Regions from separate parts of the Francisella adeliensis genome, predicted to be linked through region 2. Evidence: riboswitches for the same ligand, from Rfam matches in the RefSeq annotation. Region 2 holds a riboswitch; each other region holds the start of a gene.

Region 1 (4,334 bases), 990 kb from region 2:
GTTAAAGGACTCGCTTGAAGAAGTTTACCAATTAGCATTAGGTGGAACAGCTGTTGGTACTGGTATTAATACACCTAAAAACTTTTGTGATAAGGCAGCGTCCCATATAGCAGAAATTACGGGTTTTCCTTTTATTTCAGCTGCCAATAAGTTTGAAGTACAAGGCTCACATGATGCTTTAGTTGCTGTTATGGCTAATCTAAAAACCTTAGCAAATTCATTATTCAAAATAGCAAACGATATTAGATTACTCAGCTGTGGGCCACGTGCAGGTTTCCATGAATTATTGTTACCAGAAAATGAGCCGGGTTCATCTATTATGCCAGGTAAAGTAAATCCAACTCAATGCGAAGCTTTAACCATGGTAGCAGTACAAGTCATCGGTTATGATGTAGCTGTTGCTATGGGAGGAGCTTCAGGTTATCTGGAAATGAATGTTTATAAGCCACTTATTATCTATAATATTATTCAAGCTATAAATATGCTGTCAGATGGTTGCGATAGTTTTACAAAATTTCTATTAAAAGGAATGGAGCCTAACAAAGAAAAAATAGATTCTTTTTTGAGAAATTCTTTAATGTTGGTAACAGCTTTAAGTCCAGAAATAGGTTATGACAAGGCTTCTAAATTAGCCCATTATGCTGATAAAAATAATATATCTTTAGCTGAAGCTAATAGGGATTTAAATTATCTATCTAAAGATGAATTTGAAAGGGTAGTTGACCCGTATAAGATGGTAAAATAATATAAGTCAAAACAAAAAAGAATACTCAGGATACATGATGAAATATACAAAATTAGGAAAAACAGATATAGATATAAGCCGTATTTGTTTAGGTACAATGACTTGGGGACAACAAAACACCCAAGATGAGGCTTTTAAGCAAATGGATTGTGCTTTAGAAAAAGGTGTAAATTTCTGGGATACAGCAGAGATGTATCCTGTGCCAAAAATAGCTGAAAAATATGGCAAGACAGAGGAAATAATTGGTAACTGGATTGCCTCAAGAGCTAAAAGAGAGGAAGTTGTGTTGGCAACAAAAATCTCTCCATTAACATGGGCCAGAGGTGAAGAGCAACCAAAGATAAATAAACAAACTATTTTAACAGCCGTAGATAATAGCTTAAAACGTCTCAACACAGACTATATAGACTTATATCAATTGCATTGGCCAACTAATAGGCCATACCATCATCATGCTAATGGTCGAGATTTTATTCCTGCTATTGGTAATCAGAAGAAAGAGCATATTTTATCTAATATACACGAAACGTTAGAGACTTTTGATAGTTTAGTAAAAGCTGGGAAAATAAAGCACATCGGATTATCAAATGATTCTTCTTGGGGTATTAGTCAGTTTTGTCATTTAGCTGAAAAATATAATCTACCACGAATTCAAAGTGTTCAAAATGAATATAATCTAACAAGAAGAAGAGATGAGCTAAATGTTTTAGAGTCATGTGCTTTAGAAGAGTTATCGTATTTAGGTTGGTCTCCTCTTAGTCAAGGTGTTCTTTCAGGACAGTATTTTGATGGTAAGATCCCATCAAAATCAAGATTGGCCATAGCTATTAGAGATGGCATAGAGTATGAACTTTCATGGAGAATAACCCCAACTTGTAATCAAGCAATCGAAGAGTATCATGCTGTTGCAAAAAAATATAACTTAGATTTCTATCAGATGGCAATAGCTTTCACGCTTAGAAGAGAGTATTTAAGTTGCTCAATAGTAGGTGCTTCATCTTTAAGTCAATTAAAAAGTAATATAGCAGCTGTTGATTTAGAGTTATCTGAAGAAGTTTTAAATGATATAGAAAAAATATACAGCAAATACCCGGATCCATTTTAAAGATAAAACCATATAAAGTTTATAGTGATAGTACATTTGTGTTATTATCCTTCTGAAACAGGGGTGCTTTAAAAAGCTGAGATGATTAAAATCGAACCCTTATAACCTGAACTAATTAGAATTAGCGTAGGGAGTTTGGTTTTCATGTATTTGTTATTCTAATAGCTCCCTAAAGTTTACTTTTTTGATACACGCATTTGGGAGTTTGTATGCACTTATTAGATTTTTTCACAATGATTATTAATTTACTTTGTACTTTCTTATTAGCTGGTTTTTTTGTTATAGGTTGGCCAGTAGGTATTTTAGGTTTAATAATGAGTTCTATACTATTTGGATTAGCTGGGCTCTATGCTGATATGGTGCTACAACTATTGTTATTATGTTTTTTTTGTTATGGGTGGTTAACATGGACATCAAGTAAATTAAACAATGAATTAAAACCAAAAATTTTCAACTCTTCACTCTCTTGGGTTTTAATTGTGTTAACTATTGTGAGTCTTTCATTTTTAGTAGCCCAAACTTTAATTGCTTTCACAGATTCAACTACTCCATACTTAGATAGTTTCACAAGTGTCGCATCTTTAGTCTGTGTAATACTAGCAACTAAAAAATATATCGAAAACTGGCTTATATGGATGGTTGTTGATTCTATGTATGTATTCTTATACATATATAAAGAAATCCCATTTGCTGCAATAACTACTTTCATCTATCTTATAATAGCTGTTTATGGTTATAAGCATTGGAAAAAATATTATAAGGAGCAAAAGCTATGCTCTTAGATGCTCATGTACATACAGATAAATATGATGAGAGTTTATACCATGATTTAGTAAATCAATGTCAAATGAACGATATTATGCTTTTATCTGTGTCTATGTGTATTCCTTCATATAAAAAGATACAAGCTCTTGCTAAAAAATATGATTTTATTATACCTTCTTTTGGGGTTCACCCGTGGAAAGCAGATAAGTATGTCAATGAGTTAGATAGTTTAGATGAGTATTTGAATGAAGCAAATTATATTGGTGAGATAGGCTTAGATAAGAAGTTTTTGAAATATGCAGCTCCTTATAAAGATCAGCAAGAAGTATTTGAATATATTGTTTCAAATGGACATGTTAAAGATAAGCTCTTAAACTTACATACAAGTGGGGCAGAAATAGAAGTATTAGGTGCTTTAGAAAAATACAATCACAGTAAGTTTGTTATTCATTGGTATGCTGGAAGCATAGAGCTTATGGAAAGGTATTTAGCTTTAGGAGGATATTTTTCTATAGGTGTGGAGATTATGTTCAGTAAACATATACAGGAAATAGCAAAAAAAGTACCTCTTGATAGAATTTTGGTGGAAACTGATAATCCATCATCATATTCGTGGCTTTTAGGAGAAGAGTCTAATAATGATATGCCAGAGCTATTATTTAAAGTTATAAATAAAATTTGTCAGATAAAGAAAATTACAACAAATGAATTATTTAGTCATTTAGATAAGAATCAGAAATATATTTTATTTTAGTTAAATCAAGCTTTGTGTTTTTCTATTAATCATCGTACTTCTAATCTTTATTTTAACGACGCTATCCTAAATAACTAACTTGTGTTAGAGTGTTTTAGGTGAGAAAGATTGGTTTAGTGCTTATAAGATGAAATAAGGTTATTGAAATTATTTTTACACTTGGGAAGAATATGGATAAATTAACGTGTATGAGAACATTTGTTAGTGTTTTTAAGTCTAAGAGTTTTACAAGAGCAGCTGAGAACCAAGATATATCCATTGGTTTAGTGAGTAAAAGGATTAAGTATCTTGAGAGTATGCTAAATGTTGAATTATTTAATAGAACTACAAGAAGTATTTCACCTACAGCAAATGGAGCAGAGTATTTTGAGCATTGTTGTGAAGTATTAGATAAGTTAGATAATTTTGAGCATATTTTTAGTATGCAAAATAATTCGTTAACAGGAGTTATTACCATTAGTGCTCCTTTAGCTTTTGGATTGGTCTACTTACGCACTTTTGTACCATATTTCCATAATAAATATCCAGAAATCAATCTCCAAATAGATCTAAACGATAACTTCATTGATTTTTCTAGAAATCAAAATGACATTATATTAAGAATTAGTGACGATTTACCAGATACTGGACTTATAGCTAAACAAATTTTTGAGATTAAAAGAGTTGCGGTAGCAAGTCCAAGCTTTTGTAAAGAAAATAAGCTGGCAACCCCTGATGATTTATCTAATATAAACTGTCTATTATATAAAAATAATAAAAGTTATAATTCTTGGACTTTTTTGAAGTCAGATAAAAAGCTAAATGTGACTGTAGAAGGAAATCTTCTTAGTAACAGTGGTGAAATTCTTAAAAGTTCTGCAATTAATAGTCAGGGGATAATGTTAGGTCCAAAATTTATCGTAAAAAAAGAACTTGATAGCCAGCTTTTGACAGAAGTATTGCCTGACTTTCAACTTGAGAGTAAA
Region 2 (4,334 bases):
ATAGAGATAAAGTAAGTTTTGATAACAAAGCTTTGTACCTTTATGGTCAACCAATGACTCGTCCAAGAGTTGTTATATATCATAAGCGTGATGGCGAAGTTTGTACAACAAAAGATGAAAAAGGACGAAAAACAGTATTTGACTCCCTACCTAGGTTAGCTAAAGCTCGCTGGATTATGATAGGGCGTTTAGATATAAATACTACTGGTTTACTTATGTTTACAACTGATGGCGACCTAGCAAATAGGCTTATGCATCCATCATATGAGATAGAAAGAGAATATGCTGTTAGAATTTTAAGCGAGCAATTATCTGATGAGACTATCGAAAAACTTAAGACTGGAGTGCAATTAGAAGATGGTGTTGCAAAATTCAATACTATCAAATTTGCTGGTGGTGAGGGTGCTAATATTTGGTATACTGTAACATTATCAGAGGGACGAAATCGAGAAGTCCGTAGAATGTTTGAAGCAGTTGAATGTACTGTTAGTAGACTTACTAGAGTTAGGTTTGGCGATATTAAGCTACCAAAATTTGTGTCTCGAGGTAAAACTATGGAATTATCTCCAGCAGATGTAAATAATTTGCGTAAAAGTGTAAAACTTAGTGCATATGATTTCCCTAAAAAACTAATCGATAAACTAGAGAGATAAAAATGAGTTTTGATAATGAGATTCAAGAAATTTTTGATATAGATGTTTGGTTAATAAAGCCTGCATTTGTAGAAAAAGATGAAAATGAGTTAGAGTCAGATAAACCAGAACTCCAAGAATCTCAACCACAAGATATTAAGACTGAAGTAGTAGATGAGCTAGTAAATGAAGCTAAAGCTGTGGAGTCGAAATTAATTTACTCGACTGAAAATGAAAGCTCAAAGGTTATTAATATATTTATAGCTGAAGAAAAAAATCTAAACTTTATCAAAAATATCTGTAAAAAACTTTTCTATAACTCATCTACAAATATTTATATTGGCAAATATCATATAAAAGATGATAACATAAATATAAATTTTAGAGATTGCCTACTTGAAGACAAAGAAATTCTAAGTATTACGAATAAAAAACACATATTAGAAAAGCTCTACCAATATGCAGATTTTACAACTAAATAGTGATTATTATTCTCAAGTATTATCATTAATCCGAAATACCGATAAAAATCTAAACTGGTCTGATAAGCAAGTTTTTGAATGCTTTGACCATAATCACATCATTTATTCCATAAAAGGTGAAAATAAATTAATTGCTGTAGCTATATTTAGTAGCATATTAGATACTGCCGAGCTACTATATATTTGTGTTGATAAAGCTTTTCAAAATAAAAAACTAGCAAATAAACTTTTAGCTGATAGCATTATCAACTTAAAAACTAAATCAATATCTGAGCTTTTTTTAGAGGTATCCGTAAATAACACTCATGCGATAGCACTTTATAAAAAAATTGGCTTCAAACAAATTTCAATGCGTAAAAATTACTACAAATATAAAGATGGTAGCTATAATGACGCACTCATATACAAATTAAACATATGATCTCTAGCATTGTTATGCTATATTAATCAAGCAACAACAGGGGTGCTGTTTTCAGCTGAGATGACTATTGTCAGACCCTTTGCACCTGATCTAATTAACATTAGCGTAGGGAGTTTGTTTGATATTTTCAGTATAAATCTCAATCAAGCTTCTATTATTTGCAAATAAAATAGTAGGAGAATAAACAACAATGCAAAATATAGGCTATATAACTCTAAACATCTCATTAGTAATATACTTTATCCACTTCATACCACAAACGATTCATAATCAGTTTAAGCACACAACCATAAATATTAGTCTTTGGACTCATTCTTTTATGATTTTGGCTAATTGCTTTGATTTAATATACGCTATAGGGTTTGATTTTCAGTGGCAGTATATTTGTGTTGCTGTAGTACTTTTAAGTTTTCTATTTATTCAACAATTACAAATATTATCAGACAGAAGAAATAGACTGATGATACTACATACTTTTTGTATATTTATATTTTTACTAGTATGTATATTTCTGATAACTTTTATAAAAAGTATTAACAAAGAATTTCTATTGATTTTTGGAGTCGCTAGTAGCGTAGCATATAATACCTACTGGCTACCTCAAATATATAAAAATTTTAAACAAAAGAGAGCAGATGGATTTAGTATCTACTTTTTAAATTTATCACTAATCTTAAAACTTTGTGACATTAGTAGTGGAATATTTTTAAACTGGCCTCTAGTATCAGTAATTTCATCATTTTGCTTGCTGATAGTTGTAGGTATTCAATTTATACAATATTTTTATTATAAAAAATAATTTTCAATTTAAAACAAATATTTATAAAACTAGCTTTCCCAGAATTATACAAAGAGGGGGGAGGGGACTTTTTTGTAAATGTCTCATCATATAACATTAGGTCTATCAAAATCATCTGCCAGAAGAAAGATTTTAAGATTTTTGATTTAAAATTTATAGCACCAATAAGTTATCCACATTAGTTTTGGTAAAAACTTAGCAGATTTGCATCCAAGTATAGAATTCATACTTTCTTAATATAATTTACAATCCTATCTAACTCATCAATGTATTCTAGAAAGTCTCTCATACCTTTAACAGTAAGAGTATAGGTAGTTAATGGCTTACCTGTCTTGAATGATTTATTACTATCAACATACTCATTCTTAATAAAAACTTTCATGTGTGTGCTCATATGACCATCAGTAATATTGAGGGTAGTTTTTATGTCTTTAAAAGAAGCTTTTTTGACAGAATATAGATATGTCATTATCTGAGTTCTAATTGGTTGGTGTAATATATCATTAAACATGTTGATCTCAAGTGCCTCTACAATTCATATAATAGTACTTTCTATTCATGAGTTTGTAAAGTACTTTTTCTATAAAACAAACAACATATAAAGTACCAAAATTCATACTTAACTACACAATAAAACGCTTATTACATAAGCATTTTATTAATTTTATTAAAAAGTATACTTACAAATATTAATCATTCATTTAATAAAATATATGGTTAATATTTTGCCATCCAATAAGATTGTTAGCATAATACCAACCATGAAACAATCCACAAGCAATCACCTAAAAGAGATTTTTTGAGCGACTTATTCTTTTTTCTAGCAAACCATACCCAAAACAGAAAAATCCAGACACTATAAGTCTAACTTATACTTCAAAACCCTTGCAAATAGGGCATTTTAGTAAAAAATCAACCATCAAACAACCTTGCAATGATTTTAATATATTGTCAATACTTATTACTATAAGATTTTCTTATTAAGAAAAATATCCAGTATTTCCAAGGTTGAACGTAAGTTACAAACATATTCAAGACTATTTTATTTTTTTTTATCAGATAATATCTCCTTAAGTCATTCGTTATTAGAAATGATTGTGTTAAAGAAAGGATATAGCCTTACTTTACATCTACGACCAAGGAGAACGCTTATGTCTAAAAAATATTGTGTAATTAAAGAAAGCCAAAGAATGAGAACCTTACTAACAATCATTAAGGCTCATTATGAGTCTGACAACAAAGATTCTCTTCAGGAGGTTAATTTAGAACATGTTTTAAACAATGTGGTAAATGAAGATATTAAAGGCATAATAAAAAATGCTTGGCGTGATTTACAGATTACGACTGGCTTTGAGATTAGATTATTAGAAAATAACTGTAAAAAAAGCCTTATAAACAGATTATATAAAAAAACTGAAGATATGAGCTTTATTGTAACTTCAACTAATGACGACTTTTTCTCAAGAATCCAAGACTATAGCTCGCAAGTAGAGCTAAAACTCATAAACATCTAAAAATAAATCTCTCAAAACGAACTCCCCAAACCTATCTAAAACCCATCATTTTGTCCAAAAAAGTGCATTAAACTTATCACATCTACAAACACCATTGTTCGCATAATATATATTATGTTAAATTGTATGCAATCTAATGATTGCAGACTATACATCCTACTCTGTTGTTTATTGCATAATTATGAAAACCTATCTTGAAGCATCTCAACAACATCTAAACTACCTGGTAAGAAATCATACTCACTCAATTTAGATATACTGACTAATTTTAGTTTTTGTTTTTCTTTTGAGTATGGCTCACCACTAAAATCGCTCACTAAAAAAAACTCTAAGTTCGCTTTATCATTTTTATTATTAAAATACTGTTTTGTGTGAAATAACTCACATTTTTTAATAATAATGCCTATTTCTTCATATGCTTCTCTAACAATACATTCTTTAGTTGTTTCATTTTTCTCTACTTTACCGCCAGGGAATTCCCAGTAA
Region 3 (4,334 bases), 720 kb from region 2:
ATTCAGGTTTTTTAGGTGACTGAGGTTGCTCTTTTTCTAGCATAATCTTTGTTTCATCTAAGATTTTATCTATTTTTTCTTTTTCTATACGAGCAGCTAAAGGTTTGAATTTATTAATCTTGTGGTTTTTTAAGAATACAGATGCATCTTCCCAAGATTTTATTTCAATGTTTAGAAACTTCTCAGCCTTTTCAGCAATGCTAGGGATTACAGGTGAAAGGTAAGACACTAAGGCTTTAAACATATTTATACCTTGAGAGCATACTTGATGGACTTTATTTTCTTGTCCTTCTTCTTTTGCTAATTGCCAAGGTTTATGGAAATCAATGAATTGATTAGCTTTATCTGCTAAACCCATAATTAGCCTGATAGCTGTAGCAAATTCTCTATGCTCATAAGCTTCAGTTATAGCGTCATGAGTATCTGTAAACTCTTTTTCTAAGTCAGTATCGAAAATTTGATCTGATAGCGTTGCATCAAATTTCTTATAAACAAATCCAGCACAACGACTAGCAATGTTTACAACCTTACCAACAATATCAGAATTTGATTTAGTGATAAACTCTTCAAGGTTTAAGTCAATATCATCAATTTTTGAAGTTAAACGAGAGGCAAAATAGTACCTTAAATATACAGAATCTAAATGATCTAAAAATGTTCTTGCTTGGATAAATGTACCACGAGATTTAGACATTTTTTTGCCATTCACAGTAAGAAATCCATTTGCAAATACACTTGTAGGAGTCTTGTACCCTGTAGCTTCTAGTATTGCTGGCCAAAAAAGAGCATGAAAATATATGATGTCTTTACCTATAAAGTGGTAAAGCTCAGTATCTTGAGAATTTTTGCCCCAGTAATCATCAAAGTTTAGGTTGTTTTTATCACAATAGTCTTTAATACTAGCAATGTAGCCCATAGGAGCATCAAGCCATACATAAAAGAATTTTTTGTTATCAGTTCCTGGTATAGCAAAACCAAAATAAGGGGCATCGCGGGATATATCCCAGCTTTGCAAGCCCTGTTCAAACCACTCTTTAAGTTTGTTAGCTACTTCAGGCTGCAGTTTATCGTTTGAATCTATCCAGTCAGCGATATTTTGCTCAAGTTTTGGTAAATCAAAGAAATAATGCTCAGAGTTTTTTTGGATAGGGGCTTTACCAGATACCACAGATTTTGGGTTTAGAAGGTCTGTAGGGTCATAAGTGGCACCGCAAACTTCACAGCTATCACCGTATTGATCCTCAGCTTTACACTTTGGGCAAGTACCTTTAACAAACCTATCAGGCAAAAACATATTTGCTTCAGGGTCGTACGCTTGAGCAATGCTCTTGGTGCTTATGAGATCGTTATCGTTAAGTTTTGTATATATATCTTCGACAATTTCCTTGTTAAGGTTATTGTTGGTCGAATGGTAGTTATCAAATTTTATTTCAAAATCAGAAAAATCTTTTAAGTGATTTGTAGAGTATTTCTCTATTAAATCTTCTGGTGAGATTCCTAGGTTTTTTGCCTTGAGCATGATAGGAGTACCATGAGTGTCACTCCCGCAAACAAAAGTACATTCATTACCCTGTAGCTTTTGAAATCTTACCCAAATATCAGATTGGATGTAGCCAAGCATATGACCTAGGTGTAGATCACCGTTAGCATAAGGAAGGGCATTAGTAACTAAAATTTTACGCATGAGTATTTGGTTTTCTTTTGTATTTAATCTATTGGTACTATTATATACTCAAATGGATTGAATGGACATATTTTAAGTTGAAATGCATTACAGTAAAATATTTTGGGGTGATTGACTTGACTCTATCTATAATCTATATATAATAGTTTTTCACATGGTTATGGAGAGGTGGCCGAGTGGCTGAAGGCGCTCCCCTGCTAAGGGAGTATAGGCGTTAAACCCTATCGAGAGTTCGAATCTCTTCCTCTCCGCCATTAAGACTTAAAATCGGGTGCATAGCTCAGCTGGGAGAGCATCGCCCTTACAAGGCGAGGGTCGGGGGTTCGAGCCCCTCTGCACCCACCACGATTTTATGATCTATAATCAAACTATTCACCTAATAAAGATTCTTTTAAAAATATTTCTGTATAAAGCATTTTGATATAATTTTTTGTTAATGGTTATAAATAAAAATTACCTGATTAACTAATTTGTAATACACCATAATTACTGCTACTATTTAAATCAACACAGGGGAGCACTAAGGTAAGTGCTGAGAAGTGTATATAATACGCTGACCCTTTGAACCTGATCTAGTTAAAACTAGCGTAGGGAGTGCTTAAATAGTCGGCTATATATTTTTTCAGCTATATTTGCTCTTTTATGCTTGTTTTACTTGATTTAAGTAAACAAATTGGAGAGTCAAATGAGTTTTAATAACATCAAATCAGTACATAACTATAGGCTAGATGATAATTTAACTAAGCCATATTCTAACTCTAAGAAGGTATATATCTCATTTTTTGATAATGATGATCTTAAAGTCCCTTTTAAGGTTATAAAACAATCTCAAACAAATATTGATGGAGTAAAAATTGATAACCCAGATATATATCTTTATGATACATCTGGCGAATATTCCAATGCTGATAATAAGATTGATATCAGTCAGGGTCTAGTTAAACATAGATTAAAATGGATCAAAAATAACAATGACCTACATGAGCTTGATGAGCTTAGTTCGGACTATAGTAATAAGCAATCAAATGATGCTTTGAATTTTCAAAAAAGTGTAATGCCTTTTCGAGCATGTAAAGGTAAAAATATTTCACAAATGCATTATGCCAGGAAAGGAGTGATTACTCCTGAAATGCAGTATATCGCTATTAGAGAGAATATTAAAAGAGCAAATTCTCATTTAGATAGTACTATGCATCAACAGCAACTTGGACAATCCTTTGGGGCAAATATAGTCAAAGAAATAACTCCTGAGTTTATTCGTGATGAAGTTGCTAACGGAAGAGCTATAATCCCCGCAAACATTAATCATCCTGAATTAGAGCCAATGATTATCGGTAGAAATTTTTCTGTTAAAATTAATGCAAATATGGGCACCTCTGCAGTAACTTCATCAATATCTGAAGAAGTCGAAAAAATGGTTACAGCAACAAGATGGGGTGCTGATACTATTATGGATTTATCTACAGGTAAACACATTCATCAAACTAGAGAATGGATTGTAAGAAATAGTCCAGTTCCTGTTGGTACAGTGCCTATATATCAAGCTCTTGAAAAAACTAATGGTGTTGCTGAAGATTTAACTTGGGAGTTATTTAGAGATACCCTTATTGAGCAGGCTGAACAAGGAGTAAGCTACTTTACTATTCATGCAGGTGTTCGTAAGGCATTTATTCCTTTAGCATCAAAAAGAATTACAGGGATTGTATCTAGAGGTGGTTCTATAATGGCTAAATGGTGTATGCATCATAATCAGGAGAATTTTTTATATACAAAATTCGAAGAAATCTGCGAAATAATGAAGGCTTATGATGTATGTTTTTCATTAGGAGATGGACTTCGTCCTGGGTGCATAAATGATGCTAATGATGCTGCTCAACTTTCTGAATTAAGAACTTTAGGCGAGTTAACAAAAATAGCTTGGAAGCATGATATCCAAACAATGATAGAAGGCCCTGGGCATGTACCTATGCAGCTTATCAAAGAAAATATGGAGTATGAACTTCAAGATTGTTTCGCGGCACCATTTTACACATTAGGGCCACTAGTTACAGATATTGCTCCTGGTTATGATCATATTACATCAGCAATTGGAGCTGCTCAGATCGCTTGGTATGGCACATCTATGCTTTGCTATGTTACTCCTAAGGAACATTTAGGTTTACCTAATAAAGATGATGTTAGAGAGGGTATCGTTACGTATAAGTTAGCAGCACATGCAGCTAATTTAGCTAAAGGATTACCAGGAGCCCAGATCAGAGATAATGCATTATCTAAAGCAAGGTTTGAATTTAGATGGGATGATCAATTTAATCTAAGTTTAGACCCAGAAAAAGCACGTGCATTTCATGATGAAACTTTACCTAAAGAAGGTCATAAGGCAGCACACTTTTGCTCTATGTGTGGACCTAAATTTTGTTCTATGAAAATTTCTCAAGATATAAAGAGAGAGTATGCTAGTTAACTAGGCTTATATAATGAAAAAAATAGCAATAATAGGGTTAGGAGTAATGGGGAGGGTTTTAGCTTTAACTTTTACAAAGAGTATTCCTCATCTGGATATAGATCTGTATGACAAGGCTTCTTTGGGTGCAAAAGATAACTGCAGTTATCAAGCGGCTGGTATGCTAGCTCCTGTTTCGGAAGTTACAAG

The links. Region 2 has a riboswitch for thiamine pyrophosphate ahead of CDH04_RS05320 (PQ-loop domain-containing transporter). Riboswitches for the same ligand answer to the same signal wherever they lie in the genome.
Region 1: it holds a riboswitch for thiamine pyrophosphate, as region 2 does, so the genes downstream of both, pnuC (nicotinamide riboside transporter PnuC) here and CDH04_RS05320 (PQ-loop domain-containing transporter) in region 2, are expected to answer to the same signal.
Region 3: it holds a riboswitch for thiamine pyrophosphate, as region 2 does, so the genes downstream of both, thiC (phosphomethylpyrimidine synthase ThiC) here and CDH04_RS05320 (PQ-loop domain-containing transporter) in region 2, are expected to answer to the same signal.

Annotation. Positions count from the first base shown of each region.
Region 1 covers NZ_CP021781.1:37,643-41,976, forward strand. Annotated here, with positions in the region: gene fumC (class II fumarate hydratase) at 1-745, shown strand, start outside; gene CDH04_RS00170 (aldo/keto reductase) at 783-1,850, shown strand; TPP riboswitch at 1,900-2,000, shown strand; gene pnuC (nicotinamide riboside transporter PnuC) at 2,060-2,632, shown strand; gene CDH04_RS00180 (TatD family hydrolase) at 2,623-3,369, shown strand; gene CDH04_RS00185 (LysR family transcriptional regulator) at 3,540-4,334, shown strand, end outside.
Region 2 covers NZ_CP021781.1:1,097,956-1,102,289, forward strand. Annotated here, with positions in the region: gene rluB (23S rRNA pseudouridine(2605) synthase RluB) at 1-653, shown strand, start outside; gene CDH04_RS05310 (hypothetical protein) at 656-1,114, shown strand; gene CDH04_RS05315 (GNAT family N-acetyltransferase) at 1,092-1,535, shown strand; TPP riboswitch at 1,564-1,665, shown strand; gene CDH04_RS05320 (PQ-loop domain-containing transporter) at 1,726-2,334, shown strand; gene CDH04_RS05325 (winged helix-turn-helix domain-containing protein) at 2,558-2,845, opposite strand; gene CDH04_RS05330 (normocyte binding protein 2b) at 3,486-3,848, shown strand; gene CDH04_RS05335 ((deoxy)nucleoside triphosphate pyrophosphohydrolase) at 4,028-4,334, opposite strand, start outside.
Region 3 covers NZ_CP021781.1:1,820,475-1,824,808, reverse strand. Annotated here, with positions in the region: gene metG (methionine--tRNA ligase) at 1-1,684, opposite strand, end outside; tRNA gene CDH04_RS08700 (tRNA-Ser) at 1,847-1,938, shown strand; tRNA gene CDH04_RS08695 (tRNA-Val) at 1,954-2,029, shown strand; TPP riboswitch at 2,186-2,295, shown strand; gene thiC (phosphomethylpyrimidine synthase ThiC) at 2,370-4,145, shown strand; gene CDH04_RS08685 (FAD-dependent oxidoreductase) at 4,159-4,334, shown strand, end outside.